DNA from 2 places in the Mesorhizobium huakuii genome. Region 1 is predicted to be linked to the other one. Evidence: predicted binding sites of a transcription regulator. Region 1 holds the regulator's gene; the other holds the start of a gene.

What was found. The regulator PhoB, encoded in region 1, activates phosphate uptake and scavenging genes when phosphate is short. The targets are predictions, from matches to a motif close to TGTCATNNANCTGTCAT.
Region 2: a site for PhoB is predicted at 1,766-1,782, ahead of HB778_RS19500 (ceramide glucosyltransferase). Genes of this name have one in related genera too.

What each region holds. Positions count from the first base shown of each region.
Region 1 is NZ_CP050296.1:2,228,508-2,232,235, forward strand. Features, by position in the region: gene xylF (D-xylose ABC transporter substrate-binding protein) at 1-418, opposite strand, end outside; gene HB778_RS10890 (ROK family protein) at 687-1,934, shown strand; gene phoB (phosphate regulon transcriptional regulator PhoB) at 2,089-2,778, opposite strand; gene phoU (phosphate signaling complex protein PhoU) at 2,798-3,505, opposite strand; gene pstB (phosphate ABC transporter ATP-binding protein PstB) at 3,531-3,728, opposite strand, start outside.
Region 2 is NZ_CP050296.1:3,958,806-3,962,533, forward strand. Features, by position in the region: gene HB778_RS19490 (Hsp33 family molecular chaperone) at 57-1,088, shown strand; gene apaG (Co2+/Mg2+ efflux protein ApaG) at 1,270-1,662, opposite strand; gene HB778_RS19500 (ceramide glucosyltransferase) at 1,884-3,035, shown strand; gene HB778_RS19505 (BrnA antitoxin family protein) at 3,339-3,566, shown strand; gene HB778_RS19510 (O-succinylhomoserine sulfhydrylase) at 3,588-3,728, opposite strand, start outside.

The sequences.
Region 1 (3,728 bases):
CCGCAGCGGCCTGCAAGCGGCCGACTTCCTTGTTGTCGAAGGTCAGGTAGAAGACGTCCTTGTTCTCGATCAGGCGGTCATAGCCGACGACCGGAATGCCTTCGTCCAACGCCTTCTGCACGGCCGGGCCGATGGCCGAGGCGTCCTGCGCCAGGATGATCAACGAATTGGCGCCCTGCGAGATGAGGCTCTCGACATCGGTAAGCTGCTTGCCGGGATTGGACTGTGCGTCGGCGGAAATGTACTTGTCGCCGGCGGCCTCGATGGCCTTCTTCATGGCGGCTTCGTCAGTCTTCCAGCGCTCTTCCTGGAAGTTGGACCACGAAACGCCGATGACCTTGTCCTTCGCCTGCGCGACCGACGCAAGCGTCAGCGACATGGCGACACCCGCCAGGATGGCGGCTGTGAATCTCTTCATGATATTCCTCCCTGCGCCGCGTATGGCGCGACCAAACTGGCCCTAAGGCCGGCACAGAGGCTCTATTTTTTCGAGCCTCGAAAAACACTGGTCCAACACCGGAACGCTGTCAACAACGATTCTGATGGATTTTGATGTCCCTGCGAATTTTTTCGAGCCTCGGAATAAATAAATGACAGGACGGGCCGCTTCTGCCAGTATTTGACCGTGTCGCACGCGGCGTTTGAGGGGCCGGAGGAACCGCGGCGACCGGGAGGATGTGGAAAACATGTCGGTCGGAATCCGTCACGACGATCTGCGCCGGCGCAACCGCGCCATGGTGATTGCGGCCGTGCGCCGGGCCGGCCGGCCCTCGCGCACCGAGATCGCCGCGACCACCGGCCTCAGCCATTCGACCATATCGGCGATTTCCTCCGATCTGATCGGTGAAGGCATCCTGGCCGAAGGCAAGCCGAGCGAGGCCGGCTCGCTGAAGCGCGGCAGGCCGCAGGTCGGCCTCGGCCTCAACCCGGAGGCCGCGGCCGTCATGACCGTGGTGCTGTCGCTGAATTTCCTGTCCGTCGCCGTCATCGACTATGCCGGCCAGGTGATATCGGAGGAACAGCGCCGGCTGGACACGCTGACCATGTCGCGCGAGGCGCTGATCGGCGAATGCGTCGCCATCGTGCGGCGGCGCCTCGAGGATCCCGATATCGACGTGCGCAGCGTCGCCCGCATCGCACTGGCAATCCAGGGCATCACAGACACCGAGGCCCGGGCGATGCTGTGGTCGCCGATCACGCCACAGACCGACATCGCCTTCGCCGATATACTCGAAGCCGAGTTCGGCATCCCCGCCACCATGGAAAACGACTGCAACATGATGGCGGTGGCGCTGCGCTGGCGCGATCCCGAGCGTTACCGCGACGACTTCATCGCCATCCTGCTTTCGCACGGCATCGGCATGGGGCTGGTGTTGAAGGGCGAGCTGTTCACCGGCACCCATTCCTCGGGCGGCGAGTTCGGCCACATGATCCATCGGCCAGGCGGCGCGCTCTGCCGCTGCGGGCGGCGCGGCTGCGTCGAGGCCTATGCCGGCAACTACGCCATCTGGCGCAATGCCCGGCAGCTCGGTGAGGACACCGAGCCGGTCGCAGATGTCAGCGACGCCCAGATGCGGGCACTGGCCGCGACGGCGCGGGAACGGGACGGGCCCGAGCGCGAAGCCTATCGTAAAGCCGGCGAGGCGCTCGGCTATGGCCTCGGCAGCCTGTTCGCGCTGATCGATCCCGCACCCGTCGCCATGGTCGGCGTCAGCGCCGCCGCCTTCGACCTGATCGAGCCGGCATTGCGCGAGGCGATCGCCCAGACCGCTGGCGGCCAGCACTCGAAATCGATTTCCTTCGACACCGAACCGAACGAACTGCCGCTGATCCGCGAAGGCTGCGCCATGCGCGCACTGACCTTCGTCGACCAGGAGATTTTCGCGCCGGGCGGGCAGGGTAAGTCAGGCGTTGCCGGCAAGAACGTTGCCTGAGTAACGCGCAGGGATATGTTGAGATTCAGGTCAGGCCGAGTCGAGAATGGCGGGTTCCGAGAACCGGAACGGAGCGGACATTTGGGTCCGTGAGTACCGGAAGCGCGGGAAACCGCCATTCGCAGGCCGGCATCACCTGAATATCAGCATATCCCTAATCCTCGCGGATCGCGTAGCCCGCCCCCCGAATGGTCCTGATAACATCGGGCATGCGGCCATTGTTGACCGCCTTGCGCAGCCGGCCGACATGCACGTCCACGGTGCGCTCGTCGATGTAGATCGTCTCGCCCCAGACATTGTCGAGCAACTGGCTGCGCGAGAACACGCGACCGGGATGGCGCATCATGAATTCGAGCAGGCGGAACTCGGTCGGCCCGAGCCGGATCTCGCTCTTCTTGCGATAGACCCGGTGCGATTCGCGGTCGAGCACGATGTCGCCGACCTTGAGCACGCTGGACAGAACTTCCGGCTTGGCGCGGCGCAGCAGCGCCTTGACGCGAGCCATGAATTCCGGCGTCGAGAACGGCTTGACCAGATAGTCGTCGGCGCCGGTCGAAAGGCCGCGCACACGGTCGCTTTCCTCGCCGCGCGCGGTCAGCATGATGATCGGCAGCCGCTCGGTCTCGGGCCGCATCCGCAGGCGCCGGCAGAGTTCGATGCCGGACACCGCCGGCACCATCCAGTCGAGCACCAGAAGGTCGGGCACGTTTTCCTGCAGGCGGATTTCGGCTTCGTCGCCGCGTGTCACCACCTCGACCTGGTAACCCTCCGATTCCAGATTGTAGCGGAGGAGCACGCCAAGCGGCTCCTCATCCTCCACCACCATGATGCGTGGTGCGATCATCGATTGGTTACCCCTGCGCTCAGGCCGCCGGCGCCGACATCGCCGTCTCGTCCTGTTTTGGACGGTTGGCGGGCAGTTGCGTGCCGGTCAGGACATAGTACGCGTTTTCGGCGATGTTGGTCACATGGTCGCCGATGCGTTCGAGATTCTTGGCGCAGAACAGCAGATGCGTGCAAGCCGTGATGTTGCGCGGATCCTCCATCATATAGGTCAGCAGTTCGCGGAAGACGGAGGTGTATTTGACGTCGATGCGCTCGTCGTCGGCGCGCAGCTTCGCCAGCGCGGCGGCATCGCGCGCCGCATACTCTTCGATCACGCCCTGCACCTGGATCAACACCAGCTGCGCCATGGCGTCGATGGAGTGCGAAAGATCGCGCGGCGTGGCGCTGAGCCCGACGGTGCCGACGCGCTTGGCGATGTTCTTGGCAAGATCGCCGATGCGTTCGAGGTCGCCGGCCATGCGGATCGAGCCGACGACATGACGCAGATCGTCGGCCATAGGCTGGCGCTTGGCGATCAGTGTGATGGCGCGGTCGTCGAGCTCGCGCTGGCGCGCATCCATGATGGCGTCGTCGGAGACCACGCGCTGTGCCAGAGCATTGTCGGAATTCAGCAGTGCCTTGGTGGCACCGCCGACCATCGAGCCGGCGAGATCGCCCATGTCGCTGATCAGTCTGCTGATCTGTCCGAGATCCTCGTCGAAGGCTGCGACTGTATGTTCGGCCATGATCCTGGTCCTCGTATGCGTGCGATCAGCCGAAGCGGCCGGTGATGTAGTCTTGCGTGCGCTTCTCGCGAGGCGACGTGAAGATCTTCTCGGTTTTGTCGAACTCGACCAGTTCGCCCAGATACATGAAGGCGGTCTGCTTCGACACGCGCGCCGCCTGCTGCATATTGTGGGTGACGATGACGATCGTGTAGTCGGCTTGCAATTCGTCGATCAGCTCCTC
Region 2 (3,728 bases), 1.7 Mb from region 1:
CTGCGCCGCATCACGCAAATCAAGCGCGTTTGGACGCATGCACCCCAGGGGGCGGCATGGCCGCGCCCTGGAGCTTTGTCATGTTGGAAACGCATCAAGTGACTGAACATCACCCCAAACTCGGCGAGTTCGGCTATGCCGGCGACGATCATGTTGTGCCGTTCGAGGTCGGCCCGCTCGACGTGCGCGGCCGCACGGTCCAGCTCGGGCCGATGCTCGACGCCATCCTCAGCCGCCACGACTATCCCGAGCCGGTCGCCCGCCTGCTGGCGGAGGCCTGTGTGCTGACGGTGTTGCTTGGCACTTCGCTCAAGTTCGAAGGCAAGTTCATCCTGCAGACCCGCACCGACGGGCCGGTCGACATGCTGGTGGCGGATTTTTCGACGCCGTCGGCGCTGCGCGCCTATGCGCGCTTCGATGCCGATAGGCTCGAGGCTTTGGTTGCTGCGGGCGAGACATCCCAGCAGACGCTGCTCGGTAGCGGCGTGCTGGCGCTGACCATCGACCAGGGCGCCCACACCCAGCGCTATCAGGGCATCGTCCAGCTTGACGGCGAAACGCTGGAGGACGCTGCGCGCACTTATTTCCGCCAGTCGGAACAGATCCCGACGGATATCAGGCTCTCGGTGGCCAAGCTTTTGACGCCCGGCGTTGGCGGCGCGCGTGAGCAGTGGCGCGCGGGCGGCATTCTGGCGCAGTTCCTGCCGCAGTCACCCGAGCGCATGCGCGTGCCCGACATTTCGGGCGGCGACGGCGATCCGCGCGACGTGACGCATGAACCGGCCGACAATTCCTGGCAGGAACTGGTGGCGCTGCTCGGTACCATCGAGCCGACCGAACTGATCGACCCGACTATCGGCGCCGAACGGCTGCTCTACCGCCTGTTCCACGAGCATGGCGTGCGCGTCTTCGGCGGCGCCCCCGTCGCCGACCAGTGCTCATGCTCCAGGGACAAGATCCGCGGCATCCTCGAGGGTTTTTCCGCGCAAGAGATCAAGGACAGCACCGAGGATGGCGGCATCCACGTCGCCTGCGAATTCTGCTCGACGCAGTACGACTTCGACCCGGCGGAATTCGCGGCACAGTAAAGTCCTTCCTTCTCCCCGTTTCACGGGGAGAAGGTGCCCGAAGGGCGGATGAGGGGCGGCGCTAACTTCGGCGAATAGCCGTGCGCAAACCCCGTCCTCGACGATATCTCAGGAAGGCTCGACGCCGCCCCTCATTGCCCTGCCGGGCATTTCTCCCCGTATAGTGACGGGGAGAAAGACGCTAATTCACCGTCCGCCTTGTCCCCGGCAGATCCAGCGAGAACGCCGGGATGGCGATATCAAAAGTCTCGCCGCGTTTGTTGCGCATCGTGTAGTGCCCGACCATGATGCCCGACGGGGTCGAGAGTGGGCAGCCGGACGTATATTGGTAGCTGTCGCCGGGATTGAGCTCGGGCTGGTCGCCGACCACGCCCGGGCCGCGCACTTCCTCGACCCGGCCGGCGCCGTCGGTGATGTGCCAATAGCGCGACAGAAGCTGCACGAATTCGTCCGACTGGTTGTCGATCGTTATCTGATAGCCCCAGACATAGCGGTTCTCGGAAGGATCCGAGCGGTCCTCGAGGTAGAACGGCCTGACCTGCACTTCGATGTTGCGCGTGACGGCGCGGTACATAAGCGGCTCCAAAACAATCCGATACCTTTCGGCGCTCCCGGCGAGCAGGTCAACGTGCGCGTCTTGTCGCGCCTGACTTTGAAACGCAGGTGCCGGCAAAGAATGTCATTTAAGTGACACACGACAATGATGGTGTGCACGAACCGGGCGACTCGGCGCTCTGTCGAACTGTTGAAAACGGCCACGATGCGGGCCGTCTTTTCTGGAGTGACCAGATCTCGATGGAACTCACTCTCATAGCCGCATCGCTTTCGACTGCTCTTATCCTTTCAAACGCTGCCAGCATCCTGCTCGCCGCCTCACAGCTGAAACGGCGCACGATCATCGCACGGCCAGCCGGCAAATCGCCGCCGGTGTCGATTGTCGTGCCGTCGCGCGGCGTCGAACCGTTCACGCAGGAGACGCTGGAGCGCGCCTTCTCGCTCGACTGGCCGCGCTACGAGCTGATCTTCTGCGTCGCCCATGCCGACGATCCGGTGGTCAGGTTGATCCGCGCCGCCATTGGCCGCTTTCCAAAAGTGCCGGCCCGGCTGTTGATCGGTGACGACCGCGTCAGCGCCAATCCCAAGCTCAACAATTGCGTCAAGGGCTGGGAAGCCGCACGGCACAACTGGGTCGTCCTGGCCGATTCCAACGTGCTGATGCCGAGAGACTACATCCAGCATCTGATGGCGGCGTGGCGGGCGGATACCGGCCTTGTCTGCTCGACGCCGATCGGTTCGCGGCCGCAGGGCTTCTGGGCCGAGGTCGAATGCGCCTTCCTCAACACGCTGCAGGCGCGCTGGCAGTACGCCGGCGAGGCGCTTGGTCTTGGTTTTGCCCAGGGCAAGAGCATGTTGTGGAACAAGCCGATGCTGGATGCCAATGGCGGCATTCGCGCGCTGGCCGCCGAAATCGCCGAAGACGCGGCCGCGACCAAGCTGGTCAATGGCCTCGGCCTGCGCGTCAATCTCGTCGCCGCGCCCTTCGAGCAGCCGCTCGGCCGGCGCAGGCTTGGCGAGATCTGGTCGCGTCAGGCCCGCTGGGCGCGCCTGCGCCGCGTCACCTTCCCGCTGTTCTTCGCGCCCGAGATCCTGACTGGCGCGGTGGTGCCGCTGACGCTTGCGCTGGTTGCGGCTGCCGGCGCCGGCTTCAGCCTGCCGCTGACGGCCATCGGCGTGCTGGCGGCCTTCTACCTTCCGGAGTGTGCCCTGGCCTGGTCCAAGGGTTGGCACCTGTCGCCACGCTCGGTCGCGGCAATCATGGCGCGCGACCTGATCTTGCCGGCGATGTGGGCACGCGGCTGGCTCGGCGGCGCCGTCGACTGGCGCGGCAATGCGATGACCATCGGCACCAAGGCGGCGGAACTGGAAGAGACGCCGTCGCGCGCCTGATCTCGACGGCTCAGCTTGATTCTAGGAGAAGTTATCGTATATACAAAAATTATTGGATTAGGCGCTATTTTTGTGTATACATAATTTATGAAACGCACCGATGGCGATGCTGTTCGAGTGGGATGAAAACAAGGCAAGGACGAACAAGGCCAAGCATGGCGTGGATTTTGCGATCGCTCCATCCTTCGATTTCGCCAATGGACTATGTCGAAAACCTCTAAGACAATCGTCCACCGCGAGGCTAGCCCGCCAAAGCAGTCACGTGCTGATGCTTTGGCGCTTGCCAGCAAGGCGCTCGCCGCGATGACCGATGAAGAAGATGCTACGATCATCGCTGCCGCCGAGGCCGATCCAGATGCACAACCGACCGATGTCGTTTCGCGCCGCAAGGTTGGCCGGCCACCACTTGCGCGCCCCAAGCGTGCCATACAGTTGCGGCTAGATGCCGATGTTCTCGACCGCTTCAAGGCTGATGGTGACGGCTGGCAGACGCGCATGAACGAAGCGCTGCGCAAGGCGGTGGGTCTGTAACCCTCGGCCTGCCGCTTGCCGCTATCCGGCCTTCAGCGCCTGCGCGATATCTTCCAGCAGATCGTCGGTATCCTCCAGGCCGATCGACAGCCTGAGCGTACCAGGCCCGATGCCGAGTTCGGCGCGCGCCTCGTCGCTCAAATTCTTGTGCGTCGTCGTCGC